3 regions of the Exiguobacterium sp. s70 genome follow, and region 2 is predicted to be linked to each of the others. Evidence: a T-box and tRNA genes for the amino acid it is inferred to sense, from the RefSeq annotation. Region 2 holds a T-box; the other regions hold tRNA genes.
What was found. The T-box of region 2 lies ahead of argS (arginine--tRNA ligase). A T-box ahead of a tRNA ligase gene usually reads a tRNA of that ligase, here a tRNA-Arg.
Positions count from the first base shown of each region.

Region 1 (6,016 bases), on a different contig from region 2:
TCTGGGATAACGAGGCCGATTGCTTTAGCCGCACCAGTTGTGTTCGGTACGATGTTAGCTGCTGCCGCACGTGCACGACGGAAGTCGCCTTTCGGGTGTGGAGCGTCAAGCGTGTTTTGGTCGCCTGTGTAAGCGTGGATTGTTGTCATAAGACCTTCGATGATTCCGAACTGGTCTTGGAGAACTTTAGCCATTGGCGCCAAGCAGTTTGTCGTACATGAAGCACCAGAGATTACTGTCTCTGTACCATCGAGGATGTCATGGTTTGTGTTATAAACGACAGTTTTCATGTCACCTGTAGCTGGAGCCGAGATGACAACTTTTTTCGCGCCAGCTTTCAAGTGAAGCTCCGCTTTTTCTTTGTCTGTGAAGAATCCAGTACATTCGAGTACGATGTCAACACCGAGCTCGCCCCATGGAAGTTCTTCTGGGTTACGGTTAGCAAGTGTGATGACTTTCTCGCCGTTTACGAGGAAGTGATCGTCGTGTACTTCAACGTCTCCGTCGAAACGACCTTGAGTCGTGTCGTACTTGAGAAGGTGAGCAAGCATCTTCGTGTCAGTCAAGTCGTTGATTGCAACAACTTCGATTCCTTCGTTTTTGATGATCTCGCGGAATGCCAAACGACCAATACGTCCAAATCCGTTAATACCAACTTTTACTGCCATAGTTAATTTCCTCCTTAGGGTAGAAGCTATTTATTGAAGAGCCAACGGGGGTCAACTCTTTAATAACGAGTTAATAATTCTGTCGCCGCACCTTCGTCTGTGACGAGGATGATGTTCGGCGTGTGTTTCGCATATGCGGCGATCGCCTGTGCCTTCGACTTTCCTCCGGCGACAGCGATGACGGTGTCCATGTCGTCGAGCTCCTCCAATTGGATCCCGACCGTCTTGACCCGGTGCACGATTTCACCTTCCGCGTTGAAATAATATCCGAACGCTTCAGCGACGGCATCGTGCCGTTCGATCATCCGCAAATGCTCTGGTGACGCGTGACGGCGTTTCGCCATCGTTTCCGCCTCACCAATTCCATGTACCACAATTCGCGCCGCTCTAATCATTTCCAGTACATTTTTAATGCTAGGTTCCTCCACCATCCGCTCGAATGTCTCTTGCGAAACCTCGTCCGGAATGTGGAGTAAATGATAGTCGGCATGGGCCCGGTCGGCCATCCGAGAACAGACGGTGTTCGCCTGTAACTCGAGCGTCTCTCCGAGTCCGCCGCGTGCCGGCACGAAATGCATCGGCCGTTCTTTTTTATCGGGCGACATCATGGCCGCAACCGATGCCATCGTCGTCCCGCCTGTGACCGCGATGATATTGTCGTCCGGTGCCAGTCGCGCTTTTAGTTGCGTGACGGCGGCCCGTCCGATATCTCGCTGGACCCAGAACGTCTCGTCGGAATCACCCGGTACGATGACGACTTGGCGAACGCCTAGTTTGCGCTCGAGTTCTCGTGCGACTTCCGAGATGCCTAGGATCTCTCCCATGACCTCGTGCAAGTCCCGGAGAACGTTTCTGCCCGATTCCGTAAGGGAAATACCTTGAGTAGCGACCATCAATAGACCTTGGTCTTTCAAAAAGTCGACTTCTCGTCTTAGGATTCGTTCCGTCAGCCCGAGGCTTGTGGCCAATGTCCTGCGGCCGATCGGCTGCATCAAACGGACATAATGTAAGATATCGTAACGATGTCGGAGCGTATCGAGCATGTCGGGAACGATTTGCTTCTGAACTTGAATCAGCTGCTGGATCATACTCATTCCCCCTCGACTTAAAGCATGGACAATTTTTGTCCCACTTTTATATTTGCGTCCCACCGCTACGACTTCATCTTATCAATCACCTTTCCGTCTTGCAACCCCTTCAAACGTTTTTTTTCGATGTAAGCGTATACTTAACAAAATCTTCAACTTTACTGTCATCGTATCGACCTTGACTAATGACACGCCCCTCGTGTAAGACGACAGGGATCTCAAACAAGTACTTCGCCTCAAGTTCTTCGTTGCCGGTGATGTCGATCTGCTCGAGCTCAAACGGATAGTCTTCCATGAGCCATTCGAGCATGACGAGTGCCTCCTCGCAAAGCGAACAGTTGGCACGGCGGTATAACGTCAGGACCATGTCAGTCCCCTCCTTTCCATAGTTGTCGTTCCCGCTCCCGCGAGTTTCCAAAACCGAGCGCCTCCCGATAGTTCGCCACGGTCCGTCGTGTCACCGTATAGCCGAGCCTTGCCAGCTCGCGCATGAGTGCGGCATCGCTCAGCGGCGACGTCTCTTGTTGAATCAGTTCGGCGAGCGCCTTCTTCACCATGAACGGCGATTGCCCGTGCGAGGCCCGGACGAAAAAGTGACGCCACGCCATCACGCCGCCTTCGGTCGTCACGTACTTGCCTTGAATCGCCCGGCCGACGGTCGACTCGTGCTTGCCGATTTGTTCGGCGACTTCTTTTCGCGTCAACGGGTGCAAGACGAGCTTCCCGTCCAACCAATCGCGTTGCCGTTCGGCGATGACGGCCCATACCAATCGAAGCGTCGCGTTCCGCATCTCGAGCGTCTCATTCCACCATTTCGCCTCGCGGTCGTCTCCGATCCGAGCCGCGTCGAGCGTCGGGCTGAACCATGTCGTCACGAGCTCTCCGTCATGACGGACGACTTCAAGTTCCGGGACGACGTGTTCGGTTCCTTCATATAATAATGGCGTCTTCGGGAGCGTTGCCACGATACGCGTCACTCGTTCGTACTCGGCAACCGAGATGTCGAGTCGTCCCGGGATGTCATCAAGGTTCGCGTCGAGCGCCTCGAACACGTCCAAGACGAGTGGGTCGTCATGTTCAATCGCATGCCGGTATTGGCAGTCGTGCTCATTCTTTGCCCCGATCCCTGTCGGTTCTAGAAACAAGAGCGCCTGGCGCGCCGCCTCAATGTCCGCCACATCGACCTCGAAACGATGGGCGAGCACGAAGTCGCTCTCCGGTAGTAGACCGCGATGGTCGAGCGCGAGGACGAGCCGTTTCTGGAGCGCACGCTGGGCCTCGGTCCCGCTCCCTTCCTCGATTTGCTCGAACAATCGCTCCTCGAACCCACTCGCCGTATCGGCCACCCATTCGACCGCACCGCTCCCCGTGGCGATGCATGGATTGCGTCGGGCCAACCGGCCGAGCTGAAAGGCGATCGCGGTCCGGTCCGCCTCGAGAATCGGCAGCCGCCGGACCATGTCCTGGGTCAACTGTTGTGTCTGAAGTTGTTGCTGTTCTTGCCGTTGCATCGGTCACACCCCTCTCGCTTCCTATTGTAGCGAACAGCGCGAAATCGTGCTCGAAAAAAAGTGAGACGAACAGGATTGCTTTTTTAAAAAAACAAATGTATAATAAATCGTGTCAGAGAACATGCACCCGTAGCTCAGGGGATAGAGCACTGGTTTCCGGTGCCAGGTGTCGGGAGTTCGAATCTCTCCGGGTGTATCATAGCAAGAGGCCAGGCAGCATATGCCTGGCCTCTTTTGTCGTTTTAGAATCATCAAACCGTGGAATAGGTCAAAAACGATGACTATCGTTTGACCAACATTGACTATAGCGGTATGATATGTTTACAACCTACATAAAGGAGGCAGATTCAATGTTAATTCCAACAGTTATCGAACAAACAGGTCGCGGGGAACGCGCGTACGATATTTACTCACGCTTGCTCAAGGACCGCATCATCTTGCTCGGAAGTGCAATCGACGACAACGTCGCAAACTCGATTGTCGCCCAGCTTCTCTTCCTTGCAGCCGAGGACCCAGATAAGGACATCTCACTTTACATCAACAGCCCGGGTGGTTCGATCACTTCCGGAATGGCGATTTATGACACGATGAACTTCATCAAGCCGAACGTGTCGACGATTTGTATCGGAATGGCCGCATCGATGGGTGCCTTCTTGCTTCAAGCCGGTGAACAAGGCAAACGCTTCGCGCTTCCAAACGCAGAGATCATGATTCACCAACCGCTCGGCGGTACGCAAGGTCAAGCATCGGATATCAAAATCCATGCCGAGCGCATCATCAAGATGCGTGAGAAATTAAACCAAATCATGGCCGACAACACTGGCCAGCCGCTTGAAGTCATCGAGCGCGACACAGAGCGCGACTACTTCATGTCAGCTGAACAAGCGAAAGACTACGGTCTCATCGACAAAGTCATGACGCGTTAATCCAAAAGTGCCTTTCCCGACTTCGGGAAAGGCACTTCTTTGTTATTGGACGGGCAACCAAATTTCAATCAAGTCGTCGGCTCCGTCTTGCCCATGAATATAGCGCTCAAAATCGAGTGCATCTCGCAACGTTACATCCGGCAATGCTAGAAGTTGATTATATGTCGTAGGGATGGCTGGAATTCCCCCTTCGACCGTGGCGACAAGATACCGTCCTGCCGACAGTTCAACCTGTCTTCCGTCTTCACCTGTCACAGGATTAGTCATCCCTGCTAAATAGGCTTCTTCTTTCGCTAAACAGACGCCATATGATTCGTCTGTTGTCAGCTCTGGTTGCAGTTTTTCCCAAACGAATGGGATTTTGGTGAGTTCGGATACATAGCCGTTTACGATTTTCGGTTGGTCCCACTTCTCATAACGTACTTTCATTGAATCTCCCCCTGTTTGCATCCATTTAATTTGTTGCTCAACTTGTCGCAACGCCTCGATTTCACGTTGGACCTCATCAAGTCTGCTGTCGAGTAACCCACTCACACTTTCTGCCGTTTGAATTTGTTCGAGCGAGATGCCCATTTGACGTAGTAATTTGATTTCGTTCAGGCGCCTTATTTCTTCCATCCCGTATAACCGATACTGATTGTCTAAACGAGTCGGTTGGACAAGTCCTTTCGCTTCATACCATTTGATTGCCTTAGTGGACAACCCCGTTAGATGGACCACTTTTCCGATTTGAATCATTGGCGTCCCCCCTTCTCGTTTATCATAAAGCCGCCCGTAGCGGACAGGTCAACATTTTTATTCCTTGACCTCGACACCGAACACATAGCGGCTATCGCCTTGCGGCCAATCCCCGCCCGTCTCGAATACATAAACGCCCGGCTCGTCTGGCACGACCGGTTCAGCCGGGACAAGTTCCCCATCGACGAGTTGATGGAACGAAGCGTTCGACGGCTCGGCGTGGAACTCGACATCAATCTCGGCACCCGCTTCGACCGGCACGAGCTGTAGGTCATCCGCTTCCGGCAGAGCGTGGTCCTCGCATACCGCCTCGCCCCCGTCCGACCAACAGAACGTCGACTGTTTCACTTCCGCGGTCACGGTTCCGACCCGGACCGTCGGGAGCGGTGGTTTCAGTGACGACTCCGAGTTCCAAAACGAGGTGGCATACAACGCCCCGCCGACCACGAGCAACCCAATCACAACAATCCATAATCCTTTTCGTCTCAACCCGCTCATCCCCTTTGTACGTCTATTCCCCGTTCCACGAAAAAAACGACCCACTTCCGTGAGTCGTCCTGTTCATTTCGGGCGTCGGAGCCCTTTCATCATATAGCCGCCTTTAAAGTCGATTGGATCGAAAGCGACGAGGAACGCCTTCGGTTCATACTCCTCGACCATCTGGCGCAAATCTTTCATCCGTGTCCGCGCTGCCAAGACATCGAGACGATAGCGGATGCCGTCACGTCCCTGCCCTTGGTAGTGTGTCACCCCGTAGCCGCTGTCGCGCATCTTCTGGATGAGCTCGGCCGGGAACTCTTGTGTGTGCACTTGAATCATATTGTAGCCGATCGCAAGTTTCCGCTCGACGTAACCGCCGACGAGAATCCCAAGTCCGAAGCCGACCGCATAGACGATCATCCCGAGTGTCGTCAAATCTTGGAACACGATGCCGAGCGCAAAGATATAGATGAGCGTCTCAAGCGTACCGAACAGCCCCGCAATCATCGTTTTTCCTTTGACGAGCATGATGGTACGAAGCGTCAGCACCGGTACATAGACGAGTTGTAATACTAGGATGAGCAAGATTTGCCCCATTGGAACGA
Region 1 is NZ_JACSLV010000001.1:392,196-398,211, forward strand. It holds gene gap (type I glyceraldehyde-3-phosphate dehydrogenase) at 1-668, opposite strand, end outside; gene KNP84_RS01970 (sugar-binding transcriptional regulator) at 728-1,756, opposite strand; gene KNP84_RS01975 (glutaredoxin family protein) at 1,866-2,123, opposite strand; gene KNP84_RS01980 (RNA polymerase factor sigma-54) at 2,125-3,267, opposite strand; tRNA gene KNP84_RS01985 (tRNA-Arg) at 3,391-3,463, shown strand; gene clpP (ATP-dependent Clp endopeptidase proteolytic subunit ClpP) at 3,618-4,193, shown strand; gene KNP84_RS01995 (MerR family transcriptional regulator) at 4,236-4,931, opposite strand; gene KNP84_RS02000 (hypothetical protein) at 4,989-5,429, opposite strand; gene KNP84_RS02005 (DUF2179 domain-containing protein) at 5,493-6,008, opposite strand.
Region 1: it encodes a tRNA-Arg, which carries the amino acid that the T-box ahead of argS (arginine--tRNA ligase) is inferred to sense. The anticodon was not compared.

Region 2 (6,016 bases):
TCGCCATCATCAGTGACCCACATGGTTCGTTTGATGATTTGAAAGCCGTGCTCGAGTCGGTCCGCCGCGAGACGGAGCACATCCTTTGCCTCGGCGATCTGTACGAGTGTCATATCGGTAAGAAACGGCGCAACGAGCGCTTCCATGAAGTGTCCGATGTGGTGACGTACGACCCTGACTACGAGGCGCTCCTCACCTTCCCTAGCCTGCGCGGCAATCAAGAAGAGCGGATTGACGAAGTGCTCGTGGTCTCGCATCCGGTCAAGACACGAATCGCCTTATTACCGGAGCAGACGACGCTCGATGAGGCGCTATTCTTGCATGGACACCAAGTGAAATGGAGTCCGGACTGGGAACCGCTTGTCGAGAAAGGGAAGTATCCGCTCGTCTTTATCGGACACAGCCATATTCCGGGGATTTACCGGAAAGGCCGCTCGATTCCCTGGGAAATCGGACAGCCGTTCGTCCTAAAGAAAAAACGTTACGTCATCAACGTCGGCGCCGTCATCTTCGACCGGGAGTGGTGTCTGTATGACACGAAAGCTCGGACGGTAACGCGGATGAAAGCATAAGAGAAGGGACCCCACGAAACGGGTCCCTTTTGTCGTCCTTACATTTCTTCTGGAGCTTGAACACCGATCAAACGGAGTCCTTCCGTCAATACGATCGTCACCGCTTTGACGAGGGCGAGACGTGATTGTTTGCCTGCATCTTCTTCAAGGACACGGACATGACCGTAATACTTGTTGAATGCTTGCGCCAAATCGAGCACGTAACGGCTAATGATCGATGGTTCGCGGCGTTCGTGGGCACGTGTGATGACGTGCGGGAACGCGTTGAGCATCGTCACGACGCCCCACGTGTGGTCGTCGTTTGCGCCAGTGAACGTCGAGCCGTCATAGTTGCCTTTACGAAGGAGCGAGTTCGCACGCGCGTTCGTGTACTGCACGTACGGGCCCGTCTCACCTTCGAATTTGAGCATGCTATCGAGGTCGAACTCGATGTTGTTGATGCGTTCATTCTTCAAATCGTGGAAGATGACCGCGCCGACACCGACCATGCGTGCCACGTCGTCCGCGTTCGCAAGTTCCGGGTTCTTCTGAGCGATGTTCGCTTGTGCTTTCTCGATTGCTTCTTTGAGCACTTCCTCGAGCAAGACAATGCGACCTTTACGTGTCGACATCTTCTTCCCTTCTTGCAAAATCAAGCCGAACGGCACGTGATGCATGCCATCGACGAAGTCATAGCCGAGCTTGCGCAAGACTGAGAACAGTTGTTTGAAGTGAAGCGCCTGCTCACCGCCGACGACGTAGTTCGCCTGGACGAAGTTGTACGTCTCATGACGATAGACGGCAGCTGCCAAGTCGCGTGTCGCATAAAGCGTCGCGCCGTCTTTCTTTTTGATCAAGCATGGCGGTAAGTTCTCGTCCTCGAGTGAGACGACCATCGCCCCTTCACTTTCGACGAGAAGGTTTTTCTCTTCGAGCATGGCGACGACACGATCCATCTTGTCGTTATAGAACGCTTCCCCGTTAAAGCTGTCGAATTCGACACCGAGGAGGTCATATACTTTTTGGAACTCTTTGAGTGATTCTTCGCGGAACCACGTCCAAAGCTCAGTCGCTTCCTCGTTGCCGTCTTCGAGTTTCTTGAACCACGCACGGCCTTCGTCCTCAAGTTCCGGTTGTGTCTTCGCTTCTTCGTGGAAATGGACGTAAAGCTTCAAGAGCTCAGCAATCGGATGTGCCCGGACCGCTTCCTCGTCGCCCCATTTTTTATAGGCGACCATCAGTTTACCGAACTGTGTGCCCCAATCCCCGAGGTGGTTGATGCCGACGACGTCATAGCCGTTTTTACGGGCGATTTGGTTGATGGCATTCCCGATCACCGTTGAACGAAGGTGTCCCATCGAGAACGGTTTGGCGATGTTCGGTGACGAGAAATCGGTGACGATTGTCTCGTTGCGTGTCGCATGCGTCGCATAGTCCGCTTGTTCATCGAGCACCGTGTTGATGATTTCTTGTGAGACGACGTCACGGCTCAAGAAGACGTTCACATACGGGCCGGCCGCCTCGACTTTCGTGAACAACTCGTCGTTCAAGTCGTTTGCGATATCCGTCGCGATCATAACCGGGGCTTTACGATAGGCTTTCGCAAGTTGGAAACACGGGAAAGCAAGGTCCCCGTGTGCCTCATGTTTCGGTTTTTCAATCAATGCTTCAATCTGGTCGAGCGTCAACTCGTCCCCGATGACACGGGACAAGGCTTCCGCATATTTGCGTTCATAACTCATTCTAATTCCTCCTTATCATTTGTTCATAAAAAAAACGCCCTTTGCACAGATGCAAAGAGACGGGATGGCCCGCGGTACCACTCTTCTTGCCTGCTTGACGCAGACCGCTTTATCGGTGATAACGGGGGTCCCCCGGCTACGCCTACTCAAGTTCGGATAGCATCTCAAAAGTGCGTTTCGCGATGTTTGTCAGCCTAGGCTCTCACCAATCCCTAGGTCGCTTTGTTGACGGAACGATCGTTACTCTCTTTTTCATCGACTTTCGTCTATGTGGTTGAAAAGCAATTTCATTATAGAGGATATTTCATATAGACTCAATGCTAGAATTCCGCCATTATGATGGATAGGCAGGACTCAGGCGTGATTGTGCCGAATCTCCTACCATACATAATTGAATTTTTCCCACATAGGAGGGAACCATGAACCATTTCCGCAAGATGTCCGTCCTTGGTTGGAGTATTTGGAGTATGCTATTCGGTTTGACGCTCATCTTGTTCGCTACAGGCGTATTGAACATGCCGGCCATCGAGCCGTTACCGTTCATCTTGATCGCGTTGCTCGTCATTATTTTTCAAATGGACTCCATTGAACGGAAAGGCGTCTACTTTACCTTTTCAGAAAGTATCGTCTTAATTATTTTTTTATTCTTTGATTTTGAGACAGCGCTGTTCGTCAATCAGATTGGACTACTCGTCTTCCAGTTCGTCAACTTGAAACCGCGCGTCGCGCTTCGACGGTTCCGTTTTACGTATCCGTGGAATGCCATCACGTCATTTTTGGAAATCGCCATCCCGGCCAGTGTCTACTTGGCACTTGGTGGTGTGACCGGTCTCGGATTCTATTCCCAAGACTCGTTCCTTCCGCTTGCCGGTTTGATTATTGCCATCATTTTGAACACGGTCGTCCAAAAGTATCAAGTCGGCTGGTGGTTCCGCGTCGACATCCCGGTCCGTGACTTTTTAAGCATCGCGTTTTACACGTATATCGTCAGTCTCGTCTTCATTTTGGCGGCCTCGCTCTTCCGAGAGACGAACTTGCTCGTCGTCAGCAGTATCGCCGCCGCACTCACGTTCTTTATTAAGCGACTCATCATTCAAAAAGGTCGACAAGACGCCTTCAAATCGTTGATTGAACAATATGATGAAGCAAAAGAAGCCGTATCGCTATCGCAAAGCGAGGCACAAGCCATCGAAGTGTTCCTCAGTCAATGTGAGCGACTCAACGAGTACGATGAAGGGTACGTCGAGTTCAAACTGTTTGATCGCACACTTTACTTTGATTTGAAGACGCGCCAGCCGATCGATCGCCATGTCGTCTTTGAATTACTCGATGCAACCTATCCGAACGAAGCCTCGGTCGAGTACGAGATGCGCTTCGAATGGGACGCCCCGCTGTCGAACGAATTTAATGAAGACTATCATAGCTTCATCTCGGTCCGTTCCGAGGAAATCGAAGGAATCCGCACGTGGATTGTGATGACGGGCGAGCACGTCTATGGCTATCCGCCCATCATTCAACGCGAGATTGTCAAACTGCTCAAGTCGTTCAATCGGACGATCAGTCGTTGTCATGAACGCGACCGCCTCTATACCGAGAGCCGGACGGACAGCTTGACGCTGCTTGCCAATGCGCGGGCTTTTTATGAATACGGGATTCAACAGATCTCGGACGGCTCGATGTATCCGATTTCCGTCGCGATGCTCGATATCGACTTCTTCAAAAAAATCAATGACACGCACGGTCACCAAGTCGGAGACAGTGTGCTCCAAGAATTCGGTCGCCGCATTCGTCAAGTGCTCCGCACCGAAGACTTTGCCGCCCGTTACGGCGGTGAAGAGTTCATCTTGCTCTTAAACCGTTGTGATGTTGAGGCCGCCGTCGAGATCGCCGAGCGCATCCGCCAACAAATCGAGAACAAACCGTTCCACGTCGACGGAATCGATATACCCGTCACCGCTTCAATCGGTGTCGATACGATTCAGTCGTTCGGCGACAAACGTCTTGACGATACGATTCGTAACGCCGACCGCGCGCTCTACGTCGGCGGGAAATACGCCGGTCGCAACCGCGTCGCCCATTATAATTTCTTAACGACCTGACTCGCCCCCACGTTCATCGCGTGGGGGTTTGCTATTGACAAGCAGATTTGAAACAGGTACGTTAGGGAACGTGTCTTATAACTAAATATCACAACTTTTTTATCAAGAGAGACTGAGGGACTGGCCCGATGACGTCTCGGCAGCGGGTAACCTGTGCCAAATCCAGCGAGCGGTCTGCTCGAAAGATGAAAAAAGTGTTTCTTGTCGAGAGAGCCTTTTTTCAGAAGGCTCTCTTTTTATTTTTATGAATGAGGTGAATCGATTGGAACAACCAACAGCTAACAAATGGGCGCTCTTGCCCTTACTCGTCTTCCTCGTCTTCTTTATCGGGGCAGGCATCTACTATGACGACTTTTATAAATTCCCCGTCTTGATCGCGGCCTTGATTGCCGTCATCGTCGCGGCGATGATGACGAAAGGGAGCGTCACCCAGACGGTCGAACGCGTCGCCCAAGGTGCCGGGAACCCGAGCATCCTCATCATGGTGTTCATCTTCTTGCTCGCCGGTGCGTTTTCAAGCGTCGCCGAAGCAATCGGTGCGATTGACGCGACCGTCAATGCGGCATTGACGTTACTACCGCCCTCGCTCCTATTGAGCGGCCTATTCGTCATCGCAGCCTTCATCTCGATGGCGATGGGTACATCGACCGGGACGATTGCCGCACTGGCTCCGATCGCTCTCGGCATCCATGAGGAGAGCGGCGTCAATATCGCTATCGCGGCGGCAGCCGTCGTCGGGGGTGCCATGTTCGGGGATAACTTGTCGTTCATTTCAGACACGACGATCGCAGCCGTCCGCACCCAGCGGACGAACATGCGCGACAAGTTCCGGACCAACTTTTGGATCGTCTTGCCGGCAGCCGTCATCACAACGATTTTACTCGCTGCCCTATCGAGCGGAGAATCGACCATCGAGCCGGCGGCGTTTGAATGGTATAAGTTGATTCCGTATCTAGCGGTTATCGTGCTCGCTTTGACGGGAATGAACGTCATCCTTGTCTTGCTCGGCGGCATCGCCCTGACCGGCATCATCGGTCTATTGGATGGCAGTCTAGCCGTCACCACGTACGTCACCGCCATGGCGGACGGCATGATGGGCATGGCCGAGATTTCACTCCTGACATTGCTCATGGGTGGGCTCGTCGGACTCATCTCGCACAACGGCGGACTCACGTACTTGCGTGACGCGCTCACGTCCCGAATTAAAAGACGGGCCGGCGCGGAGTGGAGCATCGCCGGGCTCGTCAGTGCGACAAACGTCGCGACGGCGAACAACACGATTTCGATTCTCGTGGCTGGTCCGCTCGCCGCGAACATCGCCGACGATTATGACATCGAACGTAAAAAGTCTGCGAGTGTACTCGATATCTTCTCGTGTGGGGTCCAAGGTCTGTTGCCTTACGGGGCACAGCTTCTCATTGCGGCCGAACTGACGAACACAGCGTCGCCGGCGCTCGTGCCGTATATGTTCTATCCGTTCTTGTTGTTCATTTGCGGAGGATTGGCCATCGCCTTCAACTTCCCGCGTTTCAAAAAACGCGCTTAACGAAAACGACCTTGTGAAGCAGTCGCTTCACAAGGTCGTTTGTCGTTTCGCTTCAAGTTCACGTTTCAGCTGCTCGTT
Region 2 is NZ_JACSLV010000003.1:40,140-46,155, forward strand. It holds gene KNP84_RS08630 (metallophosphoesterase family protein) at 1-572, shown strand, start outside; gene argS (arginine--tRNA ligase) at 611-2,293, opposite strand; T-box leader at 2,346-2,558, opposite strand; gene KNP84_RS08640 (GGDEF domain-containing protein) at 2,713-4,392, shown strand; SAM riboswitch class I at 4,489-4,584, shown strand; gene KNP84_RS08645 (Na+/H+ antiporter NhaC family protein) at 4,637-5,938, shown strand; gene KNP84_RS08650 (TVP38/TMEM64 family protein) at 5,966-6,016, opposite strand, start outside.

Region 3 (6,016 bases), on a different contig from region 2:
TGAGGATGCACGGATCGAGTTGCTTGAAGCGACAGGGTTCTCGTTGAAAGATGGGTTCGTCGTCGTGGCGGACGCCCAATGCGACTATGTCCGCCAGGTGATGCCGCGCCAATCGATCAAGGTGTATGCCAATGTCTTGACGGTCGGAAACACTTCATGTGATATTCATTACGGGGCATATGATGGAGAACAGCTCATGTTCGCGGGGCGCACGAGCCTCGTGCACTTGTCGAAATCCGGTCGTCCGACCGAATGGACTCCAGAATATAAAAATCGCTTGCAGAATTTTTGCGAATCCGCTATCATTTGATAATGAGTTCACAAACAATTATTCTGCAGGTTCACCTGTAGAATTGAAATTTGAAGGGAGACTATCACGTCATGGAAAAAACGTTCACAGTCGTTGCAGATTCAGGAATTCACGCTCGTCCAGCTACACAGTTGGTTAACACAGCTTCTAAGTTCCAATCAGATATCAACCTTGAGTACAACGGTAAGACAGTAAACCTCAAGTCAATCATGGGTGTTCTTTCACTCGGAATCGCAAAAGATTCTACAATCAAAATCACTGCAGCTGGTGACGATGCAGAAGAAGCGGTTAACACGCTTTCTGACATGCTCACAAGCGAAGGTCTTGCTCAGTAATTGAGCGACGGACGAGGCGGCCAATCGGCTACCTCGTCTTTTTTGTTTGTCACGAGACCGTTTCTTTTTCAGAATCGGCTTTTTTGGTAAGATAGATGGGAATGGAAGTGATGATTATGAAACGAGCGATTGGAGTACTCGATTCAGGAGTTGGCGGCTTGACGGTGGTCAAAGAACTGATGCGCCAACTACCGAAAGAAGAAATAATCTATATCGGCGACACGGAACGGTGCCCGTATGGCCCACGCCCGCACGATGAGATTGAAGCCTATACGTGGGAACTGATTGAGTTCCTGTTAAGTAAGAACGTGAAGATGATTGTCATCGCCTGCAACACGGCGACAGCGGTCGTCTTGAAAGAGGCGCGCAAACGCCTCAATATCCCGGTCATCGGTGTCATCGACCCGGGTGCCCGCGCGGCCGTCAAAGGGACGCGCAATAAACATATCGGCGTCATCGGCACGAAGATGACGATTGAGAGCAACTCGTACGAGACGGCACTCCGGCACGTGGCCGGCGAGATTGATGTGTATTCGCTCGCCTGTCCGCCGTTCGTACCGCTCGTCGAAGCCGGTGAACTTGACGGGGAACGTGTCCGCGCCATCGTCGCTGAGACGATTCGCCCGCTCCAGTCTTCCGAGATGGACACGCTCATCCTCGGGTGCACGCATTATCCGCTGCTCGCTCCGGTCATTCAAGACGTCGTCGGACCGGACGTCCATTTGATTTCATCTGGTGACGAGACGGCGCTCGAAGTGGCGGCCATCCTTGATTTCAAAGAGCTTGAGAACGACCTCGACACGGTCCCGGCGCATCAGTTTTATGCGACGGGGGACGTCGTCATCTTTGACCGACTCGCGACAGAGTGGCTCGGTCAGCCCGTGAGAGCGGAGAAAGTAGAGGTGTCCGGTGTCGATGCGTAACGAACGAAACCATGACGAGCTCCGGCCCGTCGAAATCGTTCCCCATGTGAACAAGCATGCGGAAGGATCGGTCCTCATCTCGATCGGGGACACGAAAGTCATCTGTACGGCGACCGTCGAAGAACGTGTCCCGAACTTCTTGCGCGGCAAGAAGCAAGGTTGGATTAACGCCGAGTATGCCATGCTCCCACGCGCGACCGGCAACCGTACGGTCCGCGAATCGGTCCGAGGGAAGCAGTCGGGCCGGACGATGGAGATTCAGCGTTTGATTTCCCGCTCGCTCCGCTCGGTCGTCGATTTGGAACGACTCGGTGAACGGACGATTTGGATTGACTGTGACGTCATCCAAGCGGACGGTGGTACGCGCACGGCCTCGATTACGGGCGGCTTCTGTGCCCTCGTCCTCGCGGTCGATGCGCTCATCCGTCAAGGCAAGCTTGACGACACGCCGATTAAAGAAGGCGTCGCGGCCATCTCGGTCGGACGGACCGACGAATTGCTCCTTGACTTGAACTACGAAGAAGACGCCGCGGCCGAGGTCGACATGAACGTCGTCATGACGGCGAGCGGACGCTTCGTCGAAGTGCAAGGGACGGGGGAAGAAGCAACGTTCACGTTGCTCGAGATGAACGAGATGCTCCACATGGCCCAAAGCGGGATCGAGACGTTATTCAAAGCGGCCGAAGACGCGCTCGGCGCATCGTGGTGGTATGTCGGGGAACAATTGGAGGAGACCACATGAAACTCATCGTCGCAACACGCAATAAAGGAAAAGTCGTCGAAATCGAAGGGATGCTCACGCCGCTCGGCTTCGAGGTCGAATCGTTGCTTGACTATCCGGACGCACCTGAGACGGACGAGACGGGCACGACGTTCGAAGCGAACGCCGAGCTGAAGGCGACGGAGGCGGCCCGCTACTTCGGCCATGCTGTCCTCGCTGATGACTCGGGGCTTGAAGTCGACGCGCTCGATGGGGCACCGGGTGTCCATTCGGCCCGCTTCGCTGGACCTGAAAAATCGGATGAGGCGAACAACGCCCTCTTGCTCGAGAAGTTGAACGGGGCGACCGACCGGACGGCACGCTTCATCTGTGCCCTCTGTTTGGCCAAACCGTCCGGGGAGACGTTGACGGTACGCGGAACGATCGAAGGGACGATTGGGTATGCGCCGCACGGGGAGAACGGTTTCGGTTATGACCCGCTCTTCATCGTCCCGTCGCTCCATAAGACGGCAGCAGAACTTGAACGCGACGAAAAGGCGGCGGTCAGTCACCGCGGTCAAGCACTACGAAAGTTAGAGGCAGAAATCATTCCGTTCATGAAAGGGTGACCCGTATGCGTTTTCTCGTAGTCAGTGACAGTCACGGATTGACAGAAGAACTATCGATCATCTTTAATCGGCACGAACAAGAAATCGACGACGCGTATCATTGTGGTGACTCGCAACTCGCGCTCGTCGACGAGCACCTGCTCCCGTATCACACGGTGCGCGGCAATTGCGACTTCGGTGGCGACTTGCCGCTCGAGCGAATCGAGGAGACGGCTGAAGGCACGATTCTCATCGTCCACGGCCATCACCACGACGTGAAGTACGACTTGAACCGGTTGCGTTATCGGGCCGAAGAAGTCGGGGCGAACGTCGTGTTGTTCGGCCATTCGCACGTCGCCGGAGCGTTGATTGAGGACGGGGTTCTCTATGTGAACCCGGGCTCGATTCGGATGCCGCGCGGACGGAGTGACAAGACGTATGTACTGATGGATCTCGAGAACGGGCAGGCCAACGTCCGCTTTTATCGGTCTGAAGACGGTTCGGCCGTCGAGGATCTCGATGTGAGCGGAAAGCTGTGACGGAATGAAAAGAAGGAATTGACAGCAAACCATTTTTCTATTATAGTTTTCTTGTCAATGTCCCAATAGCTCAGCTGGATAGAGCAACGCCCTTCTAAGGCGTCGGTCGGGGGTTCGAATCCCTCTTGGGACACTTCCATTTAAAATAGAGATAGCCTCCACGGAGGTTGTCTCTTTTTTCGTTTTTCGGGGTATTGATTGACAACGAATCGATTCCTAACGGAAGATGGAGATGAATGGAAAGGGTGTGGAGAGATGGCAAAAGAGAAAGCGTACCCGTTTCCTGGGAACTGGTCGCGGCTTCAGAAGATGATTCAAGAGGCGGACACGGCCGGAGAACGGCAACGGGTCGAACCGATTCTGTGGGATTGGTATGAGGCAGTGCCCGGGGATCCCTTTGTTTTCATGGAACTATTCCAATGTCTGATGGAACGTCCGGAAGAACCGGAGACGCTTGAGAAACTCGAAGAACTCGTCACGACTCAGATGACGGTCGCAGAAGAACCTGCAGCCGGCGGGCTTCAAATCGCCCAGTATTACATCATGCGTGACCAACCGTTCGAGGCGGCCCATTGGATCAATCTCTATCTCGAATGGCAAGAGAAGACTGATCACGTCAACACACAAGCGCATCAAGTACTGCAAGTGTTGAAGTTGACCGAGTTCCCGGCCGCGATCGCCAAAGTGAAGCGAATCCTTCATCGAGGCGGAATCGGCGAACAGATTGAGACGCTTGAACACGTTCATTTCAATATCGACGACGTCCTCGACAACGTCTTGAAAGAGCTCCTCGTCGCGGAACGTCCAAAGTTGATGAAGTTGATCGTGCTCCAAAAAGCGTTCGACGAGTTGCCGGTCATCGAATGGACCGATCTCGGGATACGGCACCGATTGACGCAAGACGAGGCGACCGTGCATACGCAAGCGTGGGAAGCGATGACCAATCAATTACAGCGGGTCGTGTACGGTGATGAGATTGCGACACAACTGCTCATGAATTACATGTACACGCACTACCCGTTCACACCGCGAGAAGCGTCTGACGTGGAGGTGGCACTCGGACAGGCGAAAACGGCCATCTTGCAACACGAGGAAACTGACGGCCTAGCAGCGGAAATCCTCGAGGCGGACATGCGTTTCACCGAGGCGTTTCTAGACTAAATCCTTGTGTGCAGTCGCCGGATTTATGCTATAATACGGATTGTTGTACATTCTTGTACGTATAAACGAATTGTTGGAGGGACTTAGCATGACAGCAAAATGGGAAAAAACATCAGGTAGCCAAGGCGTACTCACGTACGAAGCACCTGCAGAAGCTTTTGATAAAGCAGTCGACGCCGCATTCAAAGATGTCGTCAAAACTTTGAACGTGCCTGGCTTCCGTAAAGGGAAATTGCCACGCCCAATGTTCAACAAAATGTACGGAGAAGAAGCGCTCTATCAAGATGCGCTCGATATCCTCTACCGTGACACAGTTCAAGGTGCGGTCGAAGAAGCTGGTTTCGAACCAATCGCTCTCGAAAACATCGATGTAGACGGCACGCTCGAAAAAGGCAAACCTGTAACGTTCAAAGTAACGTTCGTCGTTGAGCCAGAAGCTGAGCTTGGCGAATACAAAGGTCTCGAGTACGAAGCTGTTGAAACAACAGTCACTGACGAAGAAGTTGCAGCTGAACTTGACGCGCTTCAACAGCAAGGCGCAGAGCTTGCTGTTAAAGAAGGCGCAATCGAAAACGGCGATACAGCTGTCTTTGATTTCGCAGGTTTCGCTGACGGAGAGCAATTCGAAGGCGGCACAGCTGAAAACTACACGCTCGAAATCGGTTCAGGCCAATTCATCCCTGGATTCGAAGAGCAAATGGTCGGCTTGACGGCTGGCGAAGAAAAAGACGTTGAAGTAACATTCCCTGAAGAGTACCACGCTGACAACTTGGCGGGTAAACCAGCGACATTCAAAGTCAAACTTCACGAAGTCAAAGCGAAGCAAGTTCCTGAGCTCGACGACGAGTTCGCAAAAGACATCGACGAGTCAGTTTCATCACTCGACGAGTTGAAAGCAAAAATCCGTGAGCGTTTAGAAACTGCGAAGAAACAAGAAGCGGAAGGCACAATGCGCGACCAACTCGTCGAGCAAGCAACAGCTAACGCAACAATCGACGTACCTGCAGTACTCGTTGACCAAGAAGTAGATCGCATGGTTCAAGAGTTCGGCACACGTGTTTCTTCACAAGGAATCGACCTCGACATGTACTTCCAGCTTACTGGAACGACTGAAGAAGCGATGCGCGAAGAGATGAAAGAGCAAGCTGAAGAGCGCGTTAAAGCTCGTCTCGTCTTGAAAGCAATCGCTGAGAAAGAAGCGATCGAAGTGTCTGACGAAGATGCTGAGAAAGAACTCGAAGAAATGTCTAAACTTTACAACATCGCACCGGATCAACTCCGCACGATGCTCGCGCCACAAGGCGGAATCGAGACACTTAAAGGTGACCTCAAATTCCGTAAAGCGATCGACGTTCTCGTTGAAAACGGGAAAGCGAAGTAATCGGATGACAGAAGGACGGCTGCCTAGCAGTCGTCCTTTTTTTCGTCACGACACTTTGC
Region 3 is NZ_JACSLV010000002.1:192,586-198,601, forward strand. It holds gene KNP84_RS05655 (acyl-CoA thioesterase) at 1-310, shown strand, start outside; gene KNP84_RS05660 (phosphocarrier protein HPr) at 382-645, shown strand; gene racE (glutamate racemase) at 762-1,568, shown strand; gene rph (ribonuclease PH) at 1,561-2,310, shown strand; gene KNP84_RS05675 (XTP/dITP diphosphatase) at 2,307-2,897, shown strand; gene KNP84_RS05680 (metallophosphoesterase family protein) at 2,903-3,415, shown strand; tRNA gene KNP84_RS05685 (tRNA-Arg) at 3,475-3,548, shown strand; gene KNP84_RS05690 (hypothetical protein) at 3,671-4,576, shown strand; gene tig (trigger factor) at 4,665-5,957, shown strand.
Region 3: it encodes a tRNA-Arg, which carries the amino acid that the T-box ahead of argS (arginine--tRNA ligase) is inferred to sense. The anticodon was not compared.